3 regions of the Thauera sp. SWB20 genome follow, and region 3 is predicted to be linked to each of the others. Evidence: riboswitches for the same ligand, from Rfam matches in the RefSeq annotation. Region 3 holds a riboswitch; each other region holds the start of a gene.
What was found. A riboswitch is a leader RNA that binds a small molecule or an ion and turns the genes downstream of it on or off. The one in region 3 is predicted to bind cobalamin.
Positions count from the first base shown of each region.

Region 1: linked by a shared signal. The riboswitch ahead of PO78_RS15390 (energy-coupling factor ABC transporter permease) and the one ahead of bluB (5,6-dimethylbenzimidazole synthase) in region 3 are both predicted to bind cobalamin.
Region 2: linked by a shared signal. The riboswitch ahead of PO78_RS15285 (TonB-dependent receptor domain-containing protein) and the one ahead of bluB (5,6-dimethylbenzimidazole synthase) in region 3 are both predicted to bind cobalamin.

Region 1 is NZ_JTDM01000020.1:318,166-325,148, forward strand. It holds gene PO78_RS15375 (precorrin-8X methylmutase) at 1-35, opposite strand, end outside; gene PO78_RS15380 (sirohydrochlorin chelatase) at 49-963, opposite strand; gene cobM (precorrin-4 C(11)-methyltransferase) at 960-1,787, opposite strand; gene PO78_RS15390 (energy-coupling factor ABC transporter permease) at 1,787-2,425, opposite strand; cobalamin riboswitch at 2,695-2,919, opposite strand; gene PO78_RS15395 (DEAD/DEAH box helicase) at 3,094-4,674, opposite strand; gene PO78_RS15400 (M48 family metallopeptidase) at 4,979-6,133, shown strand; gene PO78_RS15405 (cobalamin-binding protein) at 6,093-6,983, opposite strand, start outside.
Region 2 is NZ_JTDM01000020.1:296,841-303,823, reverse strand. It holds gene cobO (cob(I)yrinic acid a,c-diamide adenosyltransferase) at 1-275, opposite strand, end outside; gene PO78_RS15305 (hypothetical protein) at 272-430, opposite strand; gene PO78_RS15300 (helix-turn-helix domain-containing protein) at 494-733, opposite strand; gene PO78_RS15295 (ABC transporter ATP-binding protein) at 842-1,651, opposite strand; gene PO78_RS15290 (FecCD family ABC transporter permease) at 1,648-2,634, opposite strand; gene PO78_RS15285 (TonB-dependent receptor domain-containing protein) at 2,686-4,524, opposite strand; cobalamin riboswitch at 4,660-4,894, opposite strand; gene cobU (bifunctional adenosylcobinamide kinase/adenosylcobinamide-phosphate guanylyltransferase) at 4,988-5,536, shown strand; gene PO78_RS15275 (Uma2 family endonuclease) at 5,572-6,201, shown strand; gene cobT (nicotinate-nucleotide--dimethylbenzimidazole phosphoribosyltransferase) at 6,198-6,983, shown strand, end outside.
Region 3 is NZ_JTDM01000019.1:451,929-458,911, reverse strand. It holds gene PO78_RS23215 (bifunctional metallophosphatase/5'-nucleotidase) at 1-1,108, opposite strand, end outside; gene PO78_RS23210 (nitrate- and nitrite sensing domain-containing protein) at 1,277-2,428, opposite strand; gene bluB (5,6-dimethylbenzimidazole synthase) at 3,025-3,834, opposite strand; cobalamin riboswitch at 3,884-4,076, opposite strand; gene PO78_RS13950 (VOC family protein) at 4,478-4,954, shown strand; gene PO78_RS13945 (VPLPA-CTERM sorting domain-containing protein) at 5,680-6,492, shown strand; gene PO78_RS13940 (low molecular weight protein-tyrosine-phosphatase) at 6,638-6,983, shown strand, end outside.

The sequences.
Region 1 (6,983 bases), on a different contig from region 3:
GCGGTGAGCTGTTCGGTGACGGTGTTGGTGCGCATGGCGGGTTCGGCTTCAGGCGTGCGCGTGGTCATGGGGGCGAGCGTATGCATGGCCATGGTCGTGCTCGTGGTGCGCAGGGGCGTGACGGGCGTGCGTGGGGCTGTGCTCGTGCAGGTGCGCGGCCTCGGCGGCGAGGCGGTATCTGCAGCCGTCGCACTCCAGCAGTCCGCCTTCGGGTGCTTCGTGGTCGTCGACCCTGCGGTCGAGCAGCGCGAAGATGCCCTCGTCGAAGCCGAAGTGGGTGCCGAGCGCGAAGGCGAGCTGCGGGTACTGGCGCCGCAGGCGCTCGACCTGTGCCCGGATGCGCTCCATCAGCACCCCGGTGAAGAGGTACACCGGCACGATGCAGATCTGCGTCATGCCCAGGCGGGCCTGGCGCTGCACCACGGTCTCGAGTCGCGGCCAGGTCACGCCGGTGAAGGCGAGGTCGACCAGCTCGTGGTCGCCGTCCTCGAAGAGCCAGCGCGCCATCTTGGCGAACTCGCCGTTGGCGCCGGCGTCCGAGGAGCCGCGGCCGAGCAGCACCACGCCGGTGGTGTGCGGGTCGGGCATGTCGAGCTGCCTCAGCAGGCGGTCGAGCTGGCCGCGCAGTACGGCGAAGAGCTCGCGCCCCATGCCGAGGTGGCGGGCGCAGGCGAAGGCGACGCCGGGGTGGCGGGCGCGGGCGCGCTCGATCGCAGCCGGAAGCTCCATCTTGACGTGGCCCGCGGCGTTGAGGATGAAGGGAATCGTGACGACACGGTGCGCCGCGTGCGCGGCGCGGTCGAGGCCCTCGTCGAGCAGCACGTCGGCGTGCTCGATGAAGCAGGTCTCGATGCGCCAGCCGGGATGGCGTTCGCGCCATTGTGCGGCGAAGTGGAGGATCTCCTTGTTGCCCTCGCGGTTGCGCGAGCCGTGGCCGACGAGAAGGATGGCGGTCTTGTTCATGCGGTTTCTCCGGTGGCGATGCCGGCCGCGGCGGCCGGCATCGACGCCTTGCGGAAGCGGTGGCCGAAGCCCGGGTCGTAGAGTTTCGAGCGTGCGAGGTCGGGCCACAGGCGGGCGCCGAGCGCCGGACTGGCGAGAATCATGGCCTGGCTGGCGATCTTCTCGTCCTGGCAACGGCGCTTGATGTCGGCCAGCGTGCCGCGCACGATCTTCTCCGCGCCCGCCCAGCTCGCCTTGTGCACCACCACGATGGGGGCGTCCTCCGGCCAGCCGGCGGCGCGCAGCGCACGCTGCACCTCGTGCAGCAGCGTGATCGACAGGAAGATGCACAGCGTCGTGCGGTGCGCGGCGAGCGCCTCGAGCGCCTCGCCCGGCGGCATCGGCGTGCGCCCGGCGACACGGGTGAGGATCACCGTCTGCGTCACCTCCGGCAGGGTCAGGGTCTCGCCCGCGGCGGCGGCCGCGGCCATCGCCGAGGACACGCCCGGCACCACCCGCCAAGGAATGCCGGCGGCGTCGAGCGGGCGCGTCATCTCGACCAGGGCACCGTACAGGCCGGGGTCGCCGGTCTGCAGGCGCACCACGACGGGATGGCGGGCGCAGGCGTCCAGCAGCCAGGCGCTCATGCCCTCGAGCGTCATGTCCCTGGAGTCGCGGATCTCGCAGTGGGCGGGCGCGAACTGCGTCGCGCTGCGGTCGACCAGCGAGCCGGCGAACAGGATCGCGCCCGCCCGCTCGAGCAGGCGGCGGCCTTTCACGGTGATCAGGTCGGGGTCGCCGGGGCCCGCGCCGACGAACCAGACCGTACCCGGCAGCGCGGTCATCAGCCGCGCGCCGGCACGGCGAAGCAGAGCCGCACGAGGGGACGATGCGCCTGCGACTGCAGCAGGCGGACGAGTGCGACCGTCAGCACCGGCTCGATCAGCGCCACCGGGAGGTAGGCGCTGGCGAAGGCGGCCCATGCCGCGAAGGGCGTGGCGACCTCGCCCATGGCCAGCCAGAAGCCGACCATGACGGCGACGCCGGCGTAGTAGGCGGCGTCGAGCTTCAGCACCGATCCCACCCGCGTCGCGGCGCCGCTGGCGAGCCTGCGGCCGAGCGTGGCATGCAGCGCCACCAGCGGTACGGCCAGCGAGAGGAAATTGACCCCGAGATGCAGCAGGTCGGCGGGCTCGAAGACCCCGCCCTGAAGCAGCAGGCCGAGGCCGAAGCCGAGCAGGGTGGGCACGAAGCCGAGCGTCAGGTAGATCGGCATGGCGCCGATGAAGTGCAGCTCCGATGCGCCGGCGGGCGTATGGAAGCTCTGCATGAAGACGGAGAAGAACAGGGCTGCGAGCAGGGTGCGCAGCAAGCGCTGCGGCTTCCTGAGAAGTTGCGGCGCCTGGGCGGCGACGAGCGCGGTGGCGGCGAGGTTGGCGGCGGCGATCTTGGCGCCGGAAAGGATGCCGGGTTCGATGTGCATGATGACTCCCCACGAGTGCATGGAACGACGATGCGAACCACGCGGGCGGGGGGCGGCATGCGGGCGCGGCGCTGCCGGTGGGCGTACGCACGCGGTGAAACCGCGAGCGCACGCCGGGCACGGCATTGCCTGGAGACCGCTTGCACGACGAGTCGGCTGGAGCTTCCGGCGCACACGGGCAGCCGGCGGAAAACCAGTCGGATCGAACCCACACCCCGGGGCTCACATCAACCTGGAACCGCGCACGACGCCACTTGCAGGCGGGTGCGGGTTCCGTACTCGATCGGGCCGGTCTTCTGGCTTGCCGTCTTCCTCCTCCGCCGGCCTTCCCGAGCGCAAGGCTCAGTGGCGTGTTGGCGGATTCGTCAGGCTCACAGCAGCGGGGGCTGCGCCGGAATGGTCGTGCGCGCGCAAGGCGGACGACGTCACCGGACTTCCCGTTTCACCCTGTCATATGAAGTTATGACAGGGCACCCGGATCGAATGCGGAGCGAAGGATAAGCGAAGCTGGGGCGGGAAGGCAAGCGATGTGCAGCGGTGGGGACGGGAGCGCCGCGGTCGCGATGCCGGTTTTCGTGGGAGCGACACCAGTCGCGATGCGGCCATCGGCGCGGGTTATGCGAATCTCGGACCCGCGCCGACGGCCTCGCTGTTTCCGGTCGTCCTGCTCAGCGCTTGTCGCCGCCCGGCTTGGCGGCGAACAGGGCGGCGCGGGGCTGCGGGCGGCGCTGCGGGTTCGCGCCGGCGGGGCGGGGCGCGTTACCCTCCGGGCGGCGGTTGGCGGACGGTGCGCGGTTGCCGTCCACCTCGACACGGCGGGCCGGCACGGCGCGGTTGCCATCGACGTCCGGGCGCGGAGCCGAGCCGCGGTTGCCGTTGGGCTCGCGCGCCTCGCCCGTGCGCGCCGCGCGATTGCCGTCGGCCTCGCCGCGGGTGCGCGCGGGGGCACGTCCGCCGGGCTGGGCCGGAGCACGTCCGCCGCCTGCGAGCTCGCTGCGCGCGGGCGCGGCGGCGGGGCTGCGGCCCTGGCCGTTGCGGCCGCCGCGGCGCTGCAGCGGTTCGCGCTGGTGGTCGGCGTCGTGTGCGGCCTCGCCGCCGGCGCTGGGCACGAAGTCCTCGGCCACGGCGCGCTCGATGCGGCGCTTGATGACGCGCTCGATCGCGGTCAACAGTTTGATTTCTTCGTTGTCGACCAGCGAGATCGCATTGCCGGCGGCGCCGGCGCGGCCGGTGCGGCCGATGCGGTGCACGTAGTCCTCGGCGACGTTGGGCAGCTCGAAGTTCACCACCTGGGGCAGCTGGTCGATGTCCAGGCCACGCGCGGCGATGTCGGTGGCCACCAGCACCGGCAGGGAGCCGTCCTTGAACTGGGCCAGCGCGCGCGTACGCGCGGCCTGGCTCTTGTTGCCGTGGATCGCGGCGGCGCCGATGTCGTGCTTGGTGAGGTACTCGGCGAGCTTGTTGGCGCCGTGCTTGGTGCGGGTGAACACCAGCGCCTGGAACCACTGCTTTTCCTTGATCAGGTGGGCGAGCAGTTCGCGCTTCTGCTTCTGGCCGATCAGGTACACCGCCTGGTCGACGCGCTCCGCGGTGGTGTTGCGCGGGGCGACTTCCACTTCTGCCGGGTTGTGCAGCAGGCCGTGGGCGAGCTCGCGGATCTCGTCCGAGAAGGTGGCCGAGAACAGCAGGTTCTGGCGCTTCTTCGGCAGTAGCGCGAGCACCTTGCGGATGTCGCGGATGAAGCCCATGTCGAGCATGCGGTCGGCTTCGTCCAGCACCAGGATCTCGACGCCGGAGAGATCGAGCGTCTTCTGGCCGACGTGGTCGAGCAGGCGGCCGGGGGTGGCGACGAGGATGTCCACCCGCTTCTTCAGTGCGCTGATCTGCGGGTTGATGTTCACGCCGCCGAACATGACCAGCGAGGACAGCGGCAGGTGCTTGCCGTAGGTGTCGACCGACTCCTGCACCTGGGCGGCGAGCTCGCGCGTGGGGGTCAGGATCAGGCAGCGCGGGCGCCCGGGCGGGTGCGGATGGGTGTGGGTCTGCGACAGGATGTGCAGCAGCGGCAGCGTGAAGCCGGCGGTCTTGCCGGTGCCGGTCTGCGCCGCCGCGAGCAGGTCGCCGCCGGCGAGCACCTGCGGGATGGCCTTGGCCTGGATGGGCGTGGGCGTGGAGTAACCCGCCTCGGAGACCGCGCGCAGGATGGGTTCGGCCAGCCCGAGGCTGGCGAAGGTGACTTGGGGATTCATTCGATGGTCCGGCGCGAGCCCGTCGCATGCATCGATGCGACACCAATCCGGGCTGCGGGAGGGATCCGCGCCGCATGGGGGCGAACGGATCGTTGCAGGAAACGCGGCGGGTGACTGGTGCACCGCAGCGAAGCCGGCACTATAAGCGCTCCACACCGGAATGGCGAGCCATTTCGGCCCGCTGGCGACCGCGAATCCGCCCCCGCGGCCTCGGGGGCGCTGGCGAATCTTGCGCTGGATCGTGTCATGGAATGAAGGTTTGGTTACAATCCGACACAACCCGGTTCCCGGCAGGGGTATTCCCGTGCGCGAAATCCAGCTCTCCGAAGACCTCGACGGCCGCTACGATCGGCTCTCCCGCGATCTGGGCGCGCGCGCGCTCGCCGGCCTGCTCGCCGTGTCCGGTTCGATCCTCGTCCTGCTCGGCGGGGCGGTCGTGGGTGCCGTGGCGACCTGGGAGGCGATCGGCCGGGGCACACCGGTGGAAACGCTGTTCTGGGTGCTCTTCATGCTCGGCAGCATCGCCGCGATCTGGGCCACGCTGGCCTCCCTGGCGAGCCTCGCGCCGCGGCCCTGCGGGCTGGCGGTCGCGCGCGAACGGGTGGGCGAGCTCTACGCGCTGGTCGATGCGCTCGCGCACGTGGCGGGGGTGAGCCCGATCCGGCGCATCTACGTGACGGGCGAGATCAACGCCTCGATCGTGCAGCGCCCGCGCCACCTGGGTGTCGGCGAGATGGCGACCGATCTGCTGATCGGCCTGCCGCTGGCCCATGCGCTCGGCCCCCGCCAGCTCGCGGCGGTGATCGCCCACGAGATCGGCCACATGGTCGCACGCCAGCGCGGGATGCACGGCCGGAGCGGTTGGCTGCAGGCGTGGTGGATGCGCACGCTGGACGAGCTTGCGGCCGCGTTGCCGTCCGGCTTTCCCTGGTTCGACCCCCAGGGCGACGCCCTGTGCATGAGGATGCTGCTGCTGGCGCAAATGGAGGAGTACGCCGCCGACCGCACCGCGGTGCGCCTGGTAGGGGCCGAGCTGCTTGCCGGGACCCTGGTCGAGCTCTGCTGCAAGGCGGACTTCCTCGCCAACGACTACCTGCCGCGCGTGCATGCCCTGGCCGAGTGCGACGAGGCGTCTTGCGTGCGGCCCTACCGCGAGATGGGGCACGGCTTTGCCGCCGGCTTCGCCCAATCGAGCGCTGCCATCGATCCGCAGCGCGTGCTGCGCGCGGACGCCGGCGACCCCTTCCACCCCGCGCTGCAGGATCGCCTCGTGGCGATCGGCGTCGCCATGCCCGAGCGGCTGCAGGTGTCGGGTCCTTCTGCGGCGCAGCATTTCTTCGGCGACAGCCTGCCTTTCCTGGCCTGGCATTTCGACCGGATCTGGTTGGAGAGCCTGCGCGACGCTTGCCCGCCGGCGCTCAGTCCGCGCGCGCCGGAGCGGGTGCTGCAGGGGGCGTGAGCGCCGCGGAGGCGGCGCCGCGGCGCTTGCGTGCGGTCTCGACCTGGCCGCACAGGCGCGCCGCGCCGTCGAGGATGCGCGGCGTATGGCGCTGGATGAGCTCAGGCGGGATGAAGAACAGGTTGTCGCGGCGCGCGGCCTCGAGCTGCGGCCAGCGCGACCACTGGTCGAGCCACTCCGGACGGGCCTCGCCCATGCCCGAGGCCACGATCACCTCGGGGTTGGCCGCGAGCACCGCCTCGACGCCGATCGTCGGCGTCAGGTGGGCGACCCCGCCGAACACGTTGGCGCCGCCACAGAGGCGGATCACGTCGGCGATCAGGTGGTGGTCGTTCACCGTCATCAGCGGGCGATCCCAGATCTGGTAGAAAACGCGCACCTTGTCGCGTGCCGAATACGTGGCGGCGAGGTGCTCGCGGCGCGCGCGGAAGGCGCTCGCCGCGGCCTGGGCGGCGGGTTCGCTGCCGGCGAGCTGCCCGAGTCGCTCCAGGTTGCGCGCCACGTCTTCCAGGTTGCGCGGCTCGCTCAGGTAGACCGGGATGCCGAGCGCCTGCAGGCGGGCGAGATCGCCTTCGCGGTTGCCGCTCTGCCAGCCGATCACCAGGTCCGGGCGCAGCGCCGCGACCGCCTCGAGGTCGATCCGGGTGTAGCCGCCCACACGCGCGATGCGCTGTGCCGCCTCGGGGTAGTCGCTGTAGTCCACCGCGCCCACCACGCGCTCGCCCGCGCCGGCGGCGAACAGCATCTCGGTGACGTGCGGGGCGAGGCTGACGATGCGCTGCGCCGGCGCGGCCAGCGCGAGCTTGCGGCCGGTGTCGTCCACCAGCTCGACGCCCGCGGCGGAGGCGGG
Region 2 (6,983 bases), on a different contig from region 3:
ACGTGCCAGCGCACGCCGGGCTGGGTACGGAAGAAGGCCTCCTCGCCGGTGTCCGAGCGCCCCTTGATGAACTGCACCACGCCGACCTGCATGCCGTGCCCGAGCGCGCGCGCCACTAGGCCGAAGCCCGCGCTCGACTTGCCCTTGCCATTGCCGGTGTTGACCAGCAGCACGCCGCGCTCGGCCTGCGCGGCGGCGATCTTTTCATCGACGACGTCCTTCTTGCGTGCCATGCGGGCGTTGTGGCGGGTGTCGCGGTCGGGGGTCTGGGTCATGTCGGGCCTGTCGTCCTGTTTTCGTTGTGAAGTCGGCGCGCGCTGGCACGCATGCCAGCGGCGATCGTGGTGAAGACATCCTCGGGGAAGGCTGCCGTCAGCCCGGCCGCAAGCCCGTCGAGCTGCGCCAGCACCGCCTCGACGACATCCTCCATGTCGGTCCCGAGGCCGCACTTGTGCGCCATCGCGTTGAAGTGCCTGCGTGCGGCGGCCCGCGGCTACCATTCACGCTCCACCTCGGCGGGCTTGCGGTCGCCGAGGGTCAGCTCGAGCCCGAGCACGCCAGCGAGCGCAAGCAGGCGGTCGAAGGTGAGGCGCTCGGGGCGCGTCTCGAGTTCGGAGAGCCGGTTCTGACTGATGCCGAGCCGGGCCGCGACCTCGGCCTGCGACAAGCCGAGCGCCTTGCGCCGGCCGACGAGCAGCTCGGCGGCCTGTTCCGGAGAGTAAAGCCTGGGCATGGTGTCGTATCGATGATCCCGATAAATCCAGGATATCGCCTTTCTCGATAAACGCAAGAAATCGCCAATGCCGATATCGAGCCCGGCACGCGCTCCGGACACGCCCGCTCAGTCCGGCAGGAACACCACCCTCCCCTCATGCTCGATCCGGCGCAGCGGGTGGCCGAAGGCCTGGCCGAGCAGGTCGGCGCGCAGCACGGCGTCGCGGTCGCCGGCGATCACGCCGCCACGGCCGTCGAGCAGGATGATGTGGTCGGCGTAGCGTGCGGCGAGGTTGATGTCGTGCAGCACCAGCACGCTCCCGCGCGCGGTACCCTGCTCGCGCAGCAGGCGCTGGAAGAGCTCGAGCGCGGCGATCTGGTGGTGCAGGTCGAGGTGGTTGAGCGGCTCGTCGAGCAGGAACAGGCGCGGCGCCTGCGCGAGCAGGGTGGCGATGCCCACGCGCTGGCGCTCGCCGCCCGAAAGCGTCTGCACGTCGCGCTGCTCGAAGCCGGCCAGCCCGACCGACTCCAGCGCCGCGCGCGCGATCGCCACGTCCTGCGGCCCCTCCCAGCCCCAACGCCCCAGGTGCGGGTGGCGGCCGACCAGCACGGTCTCGAGCACGCTCGCCGCGAAGGGGTCGGGCTGCTGCTGCGCGAGCAGGCCGCGGAACCGCGCCGCCTCCAGCGCCGGCCAGGCCGCATAGGGCAGGCCGCCGATGCGCACCTCGCCCACCGTGGGCTCGCGCAGTCCGGCCAGGGTGTGCAACAGCGTGGTCTTGCCCGCGCCGTTGGGGCCGAGCAGCACCAGGCACTCGCCCGCCGCCAGGCTCAGGCTGAACTCGCAGCACAGCCAGCGCTCGCCCACCTCGAGCGCGAGGCGCTCGGCCTCGAGCAAGGGGGCGTCATCCACGGGCAAGGCGCGGCGGGCGGCGTTCATGGCGTGCCGCGCGGGTTGCGCGAGAGCAGGAAGAGGAAGACCGGCACGCCGATCAGCGCGGTGAGCACGCCCACCGGCAGCTGCTGCGGCGCCATCACGGTGCGCGCCGCGGTGTCGGCCAGGGTCAGCAGGGTGCCGCCGGCGAGCGCCGCCGCGGGGATCAGCACGCGCTGGTCGTTGCCCAGCGCCAGCCGCACCAGGTGCGGCACCACCAGGCCGACGAAGCCCACCGAGCCCACGAGCGTGACCGCGGTGGCGGTGAGCAGCGAGGCGAGCACATAGAGCGCGACGCGCAGGTGGCCGACGCGCACGCCCAGCGCGCGCGCGCTGAGCTCGCCACGCGCGAGCACGTTGAGGTCGCGCGCGTAGGGCATCACCGCGACCAGCGCCAGCGCCAGCACCGCCAGCGCCGGCCACGGCCGCGCCGCCGCGCTGGCGTCGCCCATCATCCAGAACAGCATCGACATCACCCGCGTGTCGGGCGCGAGCGCCAGCATCAGCGACACCGCCGCGCCGCAGCCGGCGGCGACGATGACGCCGGTGAGCAGCAGGCGCGTCTGCGTCCAGCTGCCGTCGCCATGGGCGAGCCCGAAGACGAGCAGCATCGCCGCCAGCGCCCCGGCGAAGGCCGACACATCCACCCAGAACAGCGCCGCCCCGAGCATCATCGCCCCCAGCGCCCCCACCGCCGCCCCGCCCGAGATGCCCAGGATGTAGGGGTCGGCGAGCGGGTTGCGCAGCAGCACCTGCATCAGCGCACCCGCGGTGGCGAGCAGGCCGCCGCAGGCGAAGGCGGCGAGGGCGCGGGGGAGGCGAAGTTCGCGGATGACGGTCGCCCCCATGCCCTCCGCGCCGGCCAGCGCGGCGAAGACATCGGTCGCCGCGACCGGCAGGTCGCCGGCGACCAGCGCCCACAGCAAGGCCATGGCCGCCGCGGACAGCAGTACCGCAGCGATCGCCAGCGGCGCCCGCCTGCGGCGCATGGCCGGACTCAAGCGCGACTCCCCACGCAGGGCGACGGCGGGCATCGCCGGTCAGTGCATCGCGTAGCGCAGCGCGACGAAGGCACTCCTGCCCTGTGTTGCGAACCCCTTCGCAAGCTCATGGTCCTTGTCGAGTAGATTGTTGGCACGAACTTCGACGCTCCAGTCGCGCGCCACGGCGTAGTGCGCGTAGGCATCGACCAGACCGTAGCCGCCGAGGCGATTGGACACCGCGTTCGGCACCTGATCATAGCGCCGCCCCTTGCCGTTCCACTCCACACCCCAGGTCCACGCGCCCACCGCACGCTCCAGCGCGAGCGCCCCGCCGACGCGCGCGCGGCGGCCGAGCTGATCGCCGGTCTCGTCATCCTCCGCGTCGAGCAGGTCGACGCTGGCGCGCAGCCGGTAGTCGCCCAGGGTCGCGGACAGCGCCGCCTCGATCCCCTGGATGTCGGCCCTGCCCACATTGGAGGCGATGCCGGTGCTCCAGTCGATGAGGTTCTTGATGCGGTTGTTGAAATAGGTCAGGTCGACACCGACCCCGTTGCGCTCCCAGGCCACGCCCAGCTCGCGGTTGAGCGCCTCCTCGGGCTCCAGGTCCGGATTGCCGCCGAAGCAGCCCCAGGCACCGTAGCACTCCACCGGGAAGTACAGATCGTTGAAGGTCGGCGCCTTGAACGCCGTGCCGATGCTGGCATGGGCGCGCCACTCGGGCGCAAGCCGATAGCCGTAGGCCGCGGCGCCGGTGGTCTTGCCACCGAACTGCGAGTTGCGGTCGTGGCGCGCATTGAGCTGGACGTTGTGGCGGTCGAATTCACCACCCCAGCCGAGCAGGAAGGCGTTGATGTGGCGACGCGTCTTCTCGAAGTCGGAGGTGGTCTTCACGCGCTGCTGCAGAAACTCGTACGCCGCCATCAGCGAGCCGCCACCTACGGCGACGTCGTGCTGCCAGCTCAACTGGCGCTGCGTGGTATCGAAGCGGGAACGCGTGCTCGCGTTCGACTGGTTGTCGAGGGCATCCACCCCGTGACCGAAGCGCAGGGTGCTGGCCCAGTCGGCGGAATGCTGCTTGCGCAGATACGCGCCGAAGGTCTCGGCACGCTTGTCGAGGTAGGAGTCGAAAGGCTGTGCCGCGTCGTACCAGTTGCGCATGTCGGAATACAGCAGGTTGGCGCCGAGCTCGTCATTGCCGCCCAGGTCCAGCACCAGCGACGCGCCCAGATAATCCTCGCGGAAGCCGTCGTCGTCGGCATCCGCGGCGGTCGCCGAATTCGGCCTTGCGTTGAAGCCGTCGCTGCGCTCGTGACCGGCGGTCAGGCTGTAGCGCAGACGCTCGTTTCCACCCGCGAGCGTGGCGCTCGCCTCGCGCGCGCCGTCCGTGCCGGCCCCGACGCGCACGGAGGGCTGGAAGCCCTCGCGCCCCTTGCGGGTGAACACCTGGATCACGCCACCGAGCGCATCCGCGCCGTACAGCGCACTTCCGGGGCCGCGCAGGATCTCGATACGCTCGATGAGTTCGAGCGGGATCGTCTCCAGCACCGGAGAGCCGCTGGTGGCGGAGCCCATGCGCACCCCATCGACCAGCACCAGCGTGTGTCCGGAGTTCGCCCCGCGGATGAAGATGCTGCCGCTCGAACCAGGACCGCCATTGCGTGCCATCTGCACGCCCGGCCGCGAGGAGAGCAGGCCCAGCAGGCTCGAATGCCCCGCGCGGGCGATTTCGTCGCGCTCGATGACATCCACGCTGGCCAGGGCCGCATCGGCACTGATCGGCTGGCGAGTGGCGGTCACGACGACGTGGCCGAGCTGGGCATCGGCCGCATGAGCGGCCGGTGCGAGGAAACAGGCGAGCGCGCATGCCGAGGCGAGCGCGGAAACACGGATCTTCATTCGTTTGAACTCCCTTCGCCACACCGTGCGTCCCCGCACGCCATGGCAACCTCACATGGACGCACCGCGAGCCAGGTAGAACCGAAGAGAGCAGGAGAACCCACCGCGCCCGTCGCCGCCACCCCGCGGCACATCCGCCAATCCGCGTTCCGGCCGGTCTCCGGGCTCGTGCGCTGTGCCGGCGGGGCCGGACGGGTGGGTCGCCTTCCCGGGCATGGATGCCCAGTGGCTGCATGACGCACCTTGCGCGCACTTACCGTTGCGGGGGCAGCACAGGCATTGCGGCCTCGTTTGCGAGGGGCCGCGCACCTGTTTCCCGTTTAACCCGGGGCGAGAAACGCCCGTGGGCACCGATAACGCGTTGCCCCTTCCGGGGCAGTGGGGGCGGATGATACCGTACGGCCCGGTATCGTGCACTGCAAAAAAACGACGACGAATCCTCCATGCAGGACCCGCAAAGACCATGACCTGCGAACTCATCCTCGGCGGCGCCCGCTCCGGCAAGAGCCGCGAAGCCGAACGGCGTGCTGTCGAAACCGGCCTGGCGGTGACGGTGATCGCCACCGCCGAGGCCCTCGACGAGGAGATGGCGGCGCGCATCCGCCGTCACCAGGCCGACCGGCCGGCGGGCTGGCGCACGGTCGAGGCGCCGCTGGCGCTCGCCGATACATTGCGACGCGAGGCCGCGGCCGAGCGCTGCCTGATCGTCGACTGCCTCACGCTGTGGCTCTCCAACCTGCTCGCCGACGCCCACACCCTTCCCGCAGGCGCCACGGCCGAAGACCTGCCGCGCTTCCGCCACGAGCGCGACGCGCTGCTCGCCGTGCTGCCGACGCTGCCCGGCCGCATCGTCCTCGTCGCCAACGAGGTGGGGCTCGGTCTGGTGCCGGAGACGCCGCTCGGACGGCTGTTCCGCGACGAGGCCGGACGGCTCAACCAGATGGTGGCGAGCGCATGCCGCCGGGTTGTCTTCGTCGCCGCCGGCCTGCCGCTGGTGCTGAAGGAAGGCTAAACTTCGGGGCGAAGCACACTTTCCGGGAGAGGGCTGTGGGGCTGCCTGCACAGAAGCACAAGATGACGCTGGAAGACTTCCTGGCCTGGGAGGCGGAGCAGCCCGAGCGCTGGGAGTTCTTCAACGGCGAGGCCTTCATGATGGCGGGGGGGTCGGACGTGCATAACGTCGTGACCGGAAACATGTACATGGCTTTGCGGATCGGGCTGCAGCACACGCGCTGCAACGTCTTCATGTCCGACGTCCGTCTGCGCCTGGCCGAATCGGACGACCTCTTCTACCCCGACGTCTTCGTCACCTGCACCGACGCCGACCGCGCCCGCCGCCAGGTCAAGGAAGACCCTATCCTCATCGCCGAGGTGCTGTCGCCCTCGACCGAGGCCTATGACCGCGGCGACAAGTTCGCCGCCTATCGCCGCTTTGCGGGGCTGAAAACCGTGCTCTTCCTGTCGCAGGACCGTGCCCACGTCGAGTGCTTCACCCGCGGCGAGGACGGGCGCTGGGTGCTGAGCGAGGCGAGCGGAGAAACGGCCCGCCTCGCCCTGCCCGCCTTCGACTTCGAGCTCGCGCTCGCCGACCTCTATCGCGACCTGCCGGACGCGGACGCCTCCGACCCGGCGCCCATCCCCCCTCCCTCCACACCACCCCCGCCACCTGCCGCATGAAGCCCTACGCCATCGCCTCGCCCGACCCGCTGCTCTCCGCCGCGATCCAGCACAAGATCGACCGCAAGACCAAGCCGCGCGGCGCGCTCGGCCGCCTGGAGGGGCTCGCGCACCAGATCGCGCTGCTGCAGCAGACCCTGGAACCCGAACTGCGCCAGCCGCACATCGTCGTCTTCGCCGGCGACCACGGCGCGGCGCGTGCCGGCGTGTCCGCCTACCCGCAGGACGTGACCTGGCAGATGGTGGAGAACTTCCTCGCCGGCGGCGCGGCGATCAACGTATTCACCCGCCAGCTCGGGCTGGATCTCACCGTGGTCGATGCCGGCGTCAACCACGACTTCGGCAAGCGCCCGGGGCTGATCGACGCCAAGATCGCGCCCGGCACGGCCAACTACATCGAAGAGCCGGCCATGAGCGCCGCGCAGCGCGACGCAGCGCTCGAGCGCGGGCGCGGCGTCGCCCATGCGCTCGCCGACAACGGCTGCAACTGCATCGGCCTGGGCGAGATGGGTATCGGCAACACCGCGTCGGCCTCGCTGCTCACCCACTGTCTGGTGGGCGCCGAGCACGACGCCGAGCTCTATACCGTCACCGGCCGCGGCACCGGCCTGGACGACCCCGGCCTGTTCCGCAAGCGCAGCATGCTCGCCCAGGCGCTGCAGCGCGGTGGTCGACCACACGACCCGCTGGAGGTGCTGGTGCAGTATGGCGGCCTCGAGATCGCCATGATGGCGGGCGCCATCCTCGGCGCCGCCGAGCGCCGCATGCTGGTGCTGGTCGAC
Region 3 (6,983 bases):
TTGCGGCCTCGTCGAGCGCGACCCACTGGCCCTGGGCGTTGCGGTGCTCGAGCGCGCCGATGCGCTGGCCGAGGGGCTGGCGCAGGTCGACCTGCCAGCGCAGCGCGCCGGCGTAGGGGTAGGAGCCGGTGTTGCCGGCGACCACGCTCTGCATGGCGTCCTCGAGCGTGGCGCGCAGCTCGGCGCCGGTGAGGCTGAGCGCGACGAGCGTGTTCTTGAACGGCAGCACGGTGTAGATGTGGCCGACGGTGACGGGGCCCGCGGCGAGATCGACGCGCACGCCGCCGCCGTTCTGCAGCGAAACATCCGCCCCGCCGAAGCGTTGGCCCTGGCGCAGGAAGGCCTCGGCGACGAGCTGCTGGACGTCGCCGCCATGCGCGATCACGTGCGCATCCTGGTTGCAGCCGTCGAGCTTCGAGCGCGAGGGGTCGCGCCGGGTGCCGGGGACGCGGCGCAGGCAGAGGTTCTGCTGCGCGACGGCGACCGGCTCGGCGCCGAAGGCCTTCACCTGGCTGGCGTAGTCGGCGAGCACCGCGCTGGCGGCCGCATCGGGTTCGGTGACGCGCAGCGCCGGCTGGCTGGCGAGATCGGCGCGGGCGGCGGCGAGGGCGTCGCCGGCGAGCGTGCCCAGCGTGCTGCCGATGAGGATGTGCGGCTGGCCGGCGCAGGACTTGACCTCACCCTGGCCGTCGAAGAGCACGTCGAGTTCGCCGACCACGGCGCTGTATTGCCAGGCCTGGACGACGCAGACCGCGTCGCCGTCCTTGTTGCGCGCGGCGGTGGGGTAGGCGCCGGCGGGCGAGAGGCCGAAGGTCTTCAGGCTGTCGTCGCCGAGCAGGCTGTGCGAGTCGCCGCCGACGATGACGTCGACGCCCGAGAGCTGCGCGGCGATCGCCTGGTCCTGGGCGTAGCCGAGGTGCGAGAGCAGGACGATCTTGTCGATTCCCTGGGCGCGCAGGTGGTCGATCTCGCGCTGGGCGGAGTCCGCCTCGTCGAGCAGCCGGGTGCCGGGGTCGGGGCGCGAGGCGTTCTGCGTCTTGGCGGCGGTGGTGAGGCCGACGATGCCGATGCGCTCGCCGCCGCGCTCGACCACCACCGAGGGGCGCACGCTGTCGCTGCCGAGCGGCGAGCCGGCGCGCGGGCGAGGTTGGCCGAGAGCACCGGGGTGCGGCAGTCGGGGGCGGACCAGAGGTGGTCGATGAAGGTCTGGAGGCCGGCGTCGCCGGAGTCGAGCTCGTGTTGCCGACGGCCATGGCGTCGAAGCAGACGCGGTTCATCAGCGCGGCGTCGGCTTCGCCTTCGCTGAGGGTGTAGTAGAGCGTGCCGGTGATGGCATCGCCGGCGTGCAGCTTGAGGACGTGCTCGTGGCGCGCGCGAGTTCGGCGATCGCCGTCTGCCCCGTCCCAGGCTCGTCCCCCTCGCCAGGCACTCCGGCCAGCTCGTCCGCCCCGCCGGCGAGAAACACCGGGGCGGCGTCCGCCCCCCCTGCCAGCGCGCACATCAGCACCTCGGGATCGTCGGGATCGCGCTGCAGCGCGGCGATCCGCGCCGCACAGGCCGCACGCAATCCCCCGGCAAGCAGGTCCTCGATCACGCGCAGGTGGTCGAGCCGGGCCGAACAGCATGCGAACCAGGGCTCCGCGAGCGCCGACGGCAGCACCCCGCCCTTCCCCGCGGCGAGCAACTTGCGGCGCAGGCGTTCAAATTCGGCGAGCGGCATCGCCTGGCACGCCGCATCCCAGGCGCTGCGCACCTCGGGCGGGCAGAAGGCCGCGAAGCGCGCGAAGCACGCCTCCTGCGTCTCGATCAGATGCAGCAGGTCGGGCTCGGCGGGATGGCGCGCGTTGGCCGCAGCGTTCGCCCTCCCAGCGGCGAAGGCGGCCGCACCGGCCGCACGCTCCTGGCCGGCGAACTCCTTGCCCTGCATCAGGTTGAACAGCGCCACCAGCAGGCGCGAGATGGCTGGATCGGTCGCGATGTCGGCCGCCTCGAAGACCAGCGCCAGCAGCGCGGCGATCGCCTGCGTGAATCGCTGCGTGGCCTCGTGCGGCGTGCAGCGGCCGGCGGCGATCGTCTCGCGCAGCGCGGGCAGCCCGTCGAGGGCGTGCAGCGCGAGCGCGATCCGGGTGAGCAGGCGGGAGCCGCCCGTCGGCGCCGCCCCGCCCCTCGCGTCGAGGACGTCGGCCTGCTCCAGCCAGGTCCGCAGCGCGGCATCGGCCTCGATGCTGGCCGCCACGCACGCCGCGCGATCGCCATCGAAGTGCCTGCCACCCGCGGCGAGGTGAAGATTCGAGCACCCGCGCTCGGCCTGCAGGCGATGCACCAGCTCGCTCACCGCCCGCACCAGCTCGCAGCTGCGCGCCAGTTGCTCGAGCTCGCGCAGCTCACAACGACGCGCAGCGACCAAAAAAGCGAGGATCGATTCCATGCAGGGCTCCGGCAAGAAGGGGGTCTGCGACCGGCGGCCGCACATCCCCCCAAGCAAGACCCGTGCAAGCCCGACGCCTGGGCTCTGCCGTAGGAGCGACGCAAGTCGCGATCACGGCCCTGCCGCCCGCCGCCCGCTGCCGCACGCGGAATCGTGCGATCGCGACTTGCGTCGCTCCCACCAAAACCAGCGCGCCCTTCCAGCGCCGACGCCTGGCGCTGCCGTAGGAGCGACGCAAGTCGCGATCACGGCCCTGCCGCCCGCCACCCGCTGTCGCAGACGGAATCGCGCGATCGCGACTCGCGTCGCTCCTACCAGAACCACCGCTCCCTTCCAGCGCCGCCGCCTGGGCGCTGCCGTAGGAGCGACGCAAGTCGCGATCACGGCCCTGCCGCCCCCGCCACCCGCTGCCGCAGGCGGAATCGTGCGATCGCGACTCGCGTCGCTCCCACCAGAACCAGCGCTCCCTTCCAGCGCCGCCGCCTGGCTCTGCCGTAGGAGCGACGCAAGTCGCGATCACGGCCCTGCCGCCGCCCCGCCACCCGCTGCCGCAGGCGGAATCGTGCGATCGCGACTCGCGTCGCGCCCACAAGGGGCTACGCGGCGCTTCGAGGGCTCGGGCGGAGCTGGCCGATGGCCTCGATCAAGCCCTCGCCCACCGCATCGGGCCCGCGCTGCCAGCCGTCGAAATGCAGCAACTCGGGCAACGGGACGCGCTTCAACCAGCCTGCGGCCTCGAGCTCCGGCTGCGCGTGGAAGTCGCGCACATAGCCGACGCACAGATAGGCGATCGGCACGATCTCGCGCGGGATGCCGAGCGCCTCGCGCAGCGCCTGCTGGTGCAGGATGCTCACCCAGCCCACGCCCAGGTTCTCGGCGCGCGCCGCCAGCCACAGGTTCTGCACCGCACACACCGCGCTGTACACGTCCATCGCGCCGATGTGCGTGCGCCCGATCACCACCGGGCCGTGGCGGCTGCGGTCGCAGGTGATGCAGATATTGACCGGCGACTCGAGGATGCCCTCGAGCTTCAGATTGCGATAGGTCTCGCGCTTGCCCTCGTCGAACATCTGCTCGGCCTCGGCGTGCGCGGCGAGAAAGTCGGCGTGGATCTTCGCGCGCACCTCGCGCGAGCGCACCACGACGAAATCCCACGGCTGCATGAAGCCCACGGAAGGCGCGTGGTGCGCGGCGGTGAGCACGCGCGCGAGCACCTCGTCAGGGATCGGGTCGGGCAGGAACTCGCCACGCACGTCGCGCCGGGTGTGGATGGCGCGATAGACGGCGGCGCGCTCGGCGGCGTCGAACAACGGATTGGCCTGGAAGCGCGCGGCGGCCGGGTCGTGAATCGGTGCGGACGCGTCGGTGCTCGCCGGCGCGCACTGCGCCTGCGTCGGGCTGCTCATGAAGTATTCCCCTTGTCGTCGAGCAGTGGGCAGCCACCGACCAGGCGACTGCGGGATGCACTTCGAGGCCGGTCTTCCGGCTGCGGATCATCTCGTCCGGGCGCCTTCCCGGTCCTCGTGGACCAGTGGCTGGGCGAACCTCGCCCGGACAATCCCCTACACGGCGCTGGGCGCGCGGCGGAATTGCACCGCCTTCCCGATTCTCCCGCGCACGCGCGGGCACCTCGAAGCAGAGAGGGCGCAAGCTTAGCGGCAAAGGCGGCCGCGGGCAAAACAAGGCGGACACCGCCGCGCGGGGTGGGAGGTCGCCCGATCGCGACTTGCGTCGCTCCTACGAAACCGGCGCGCGCATCCTTGCGCCCGGCGCCCGAGGTGGGACGTGGGAGCGACGCAAGTCGCGATTCCCACCCGCGTCGACCTAGAAACGCTCCTCGCAGCCGCCGCGCCCGATCGCGACTTGCGTCGCTCCTACGAAAACCGGCGCGCGCATCCTTGCGCCCGGCGCCCGGAGTGGGACGTGGGAGCGACGCAAGTCGCGATTCCCACGAAACCGGCGCTCGGCCATTGGCCCTCCCGACGCAGCGCCGGCTCGATTCCTCTATAATTATGAATTCTTGACACAACCGCCCACCCAGGAGGCACCATGTCCCAGCGTCCGTTCAAGATCCTCGGCATCCAGCAGATCGCCATCGGCGGTCCGAGCAAGGAGAAGCTCAAGACCCTGTGGGTCGACATGCTCGGCCTGGAGGTCACCGGCAACTTCGTGTCCGAGCGCGAGAACGTCGACGAGGACATCTGCGCGATGGGTTCCGGGCCGTTCAAGGTCGAGGTCGACCTGATGCAGCCGCTCGACCCCGAGAAGAAGCCCGCGGTGCACACCACCCCGCTCAACCACGTCGGCCTGTGGGTGGACGACCTGCCCAAGGCGGTCGAATGGCTCGGCGCCAACGGCGTGCGTTTCGCGCCCGGCGGCATCCGTCGCGGCGCGGCGGGCTATGACATCACCTTCCTGCACCCCAAGGGCAACGACGAATTCCCCATCGGCGGCGAGGGCGTGCTCGTCGAACTTGTCCAGGCCCCGCCCGAGGTCGTCGAAGCCTTCGCCCGCATCGCCAGCTGATCGCCCCCGGCATTTCATGCAGGAGCGACGCAAGTCGCGATTGCAGCGCCGCGGCAGGCGATGCACCTCGGTGGCCGCGGGACGGCCGTGATCGCGACTCGCGTCGCTCCCACAGCGCACCCCGAACGCCCGCAAGCACCGCAACCCCGGCGTTTCACGTAGGAGCGACGCAAGTCGCGATCCAGCGCCGCGGCAGGCGATGCACCTCGGTGGCTGCGGGACGGCCGTGATCGCGACTCGCGTCGCTCCCACAGCGCACCCCGAACGCCCGCAAGCACCGCCACCCCGGCGTTTCACGTAGGAGCGACGCAAGTCGCGATCCAGCGCCGCGGCAGGCAATGCGCCTCGATGGCTGCGGGACGGCCGTGATCGCGACTCGCGTCGCTCCCACAGCGCACCCCGAACGCCCGCAAGCACCGCAACCCCGGCATCTCCTGTAGGAGCGACGCAAGTCGCGATTGCAGCGCCGCGGCAGGCGATGCGCCTCGGTCGCTGCGCGTCGCCGTGGATGCGGCGGCGCAGCACCTGCCCCGAAGTGTCGAATTTTTTTACACCGCCCCCCTCGCGACGTCCTCTCCAGAGCAACAGAACCCTTTAAATCAAGCACTTGCAAAACAGGCACTGATATTGCTTTGTACGTTCCAGCGGTGACCAATCGCCCTGTTTTCAACAACGAAGACGCCGGCCCCCGGGTTGGTACGTCCCAGTTTTAAAGGATTGCGCCAATGAAAAAACTTGCTCTCATCGCAGCGACCGCGTCGCTCGCAGCCGTGTCCACCGGTGCTTCGGCCGCTTATGTCAGCACTGCCAACCTGGGCGGCGACTTCGCCATCACCGGTTTTGCCGACGGCACCCCGGGCACCTACCAGATCGCCCTGACCAACCTCAGCGGCGCCCTTTCGCTGGCCGCCGGCCCGGCGGGCACCTACACCGTCGGCGTCGGCCCCGGCAGCGCCGGCCCGACCGGCACCGCCACCGCCACCTTCTTCGCGGGCCCCGGCGGCACCGTCACGCGCAGCATCAGTTCGAACGTCGGTATCTTCACCGGCAACCTCACCCCGACGGGCCTCACCCCGGGCATCTACAACTTCGCCTTCGGCGCCGGCCCCGCGTTCTCGGTCGGCTTCAACTTCGGCGGCTCGTACGACGGCGCGACCACCTCCGGCGTCCTCGGCCTGCTCAACGGCCTGCTCGGCACCAGCTTCGTCGATCCCACCGGCGCGGGCACCCTGGCGATCACCGGCACCGTCACCAACAACAGCTTCATAATGGACGTCGTCGAAACGGCGACCAACTGGCCCGGTGCCGGCGCGCTGCTCGCTTCGGCCGACTATGGCGTGTTCCTGCAGTCGAACGGCCTTACCGATACGACCGCCAACAGGCTCGCCTATGCGCAGAGCCCGACCTACAACCGCACCGACGGCACCTTCCGCGTCAGCAACGTCGCCGTCACCGCCGTCCCCGAGCCCGCCTCGCTGGCCCTGCTGGGCCTCGGCCTGGCCGGTCTGGGCGCGATGCGTCGCCGCAAGCAGGCCTGATCCTCGGCTGCTGCAGTCCCGCAAACCGGCATCCTCGCGAGGGGGTGCCGGTTTTTGCGTTTACACTCCCGGGCCAGGCCGGTCGCCCGCGATCGCGCTCCACCGCGCCGCGCCCGCCGCACACCCGACGCCCTCGCACACCGCCATGTTCGACAAGATCCTCACCCTCTGCACCGGAAACATCTGCCGCAGCCCGCTCGCCGAGTTCCTGCTGCGCGACCGCCTCGCCGCGCGCGGCCGCGCGGCCACGGTGGCCTCGGCCGGCATCGGCGCCCTCGTCGGCCATCCCGCGGACGAGACCACCCAGCGTGTCGCCCTGCGCCACGGCATCGACCTCTCGCCCCACGTCGCGCGCCAGCTCACCCCCGAGATCACGCGCTGGGCCGACCTCATTCTGGTGATGGAAAAGCACCACCTCGAATACGCCACCCGCCTCGACCCCAGCGCGCGCGGCAAGATCTTCCTGCTCGGGCATTGGGACAAGGCCGAGG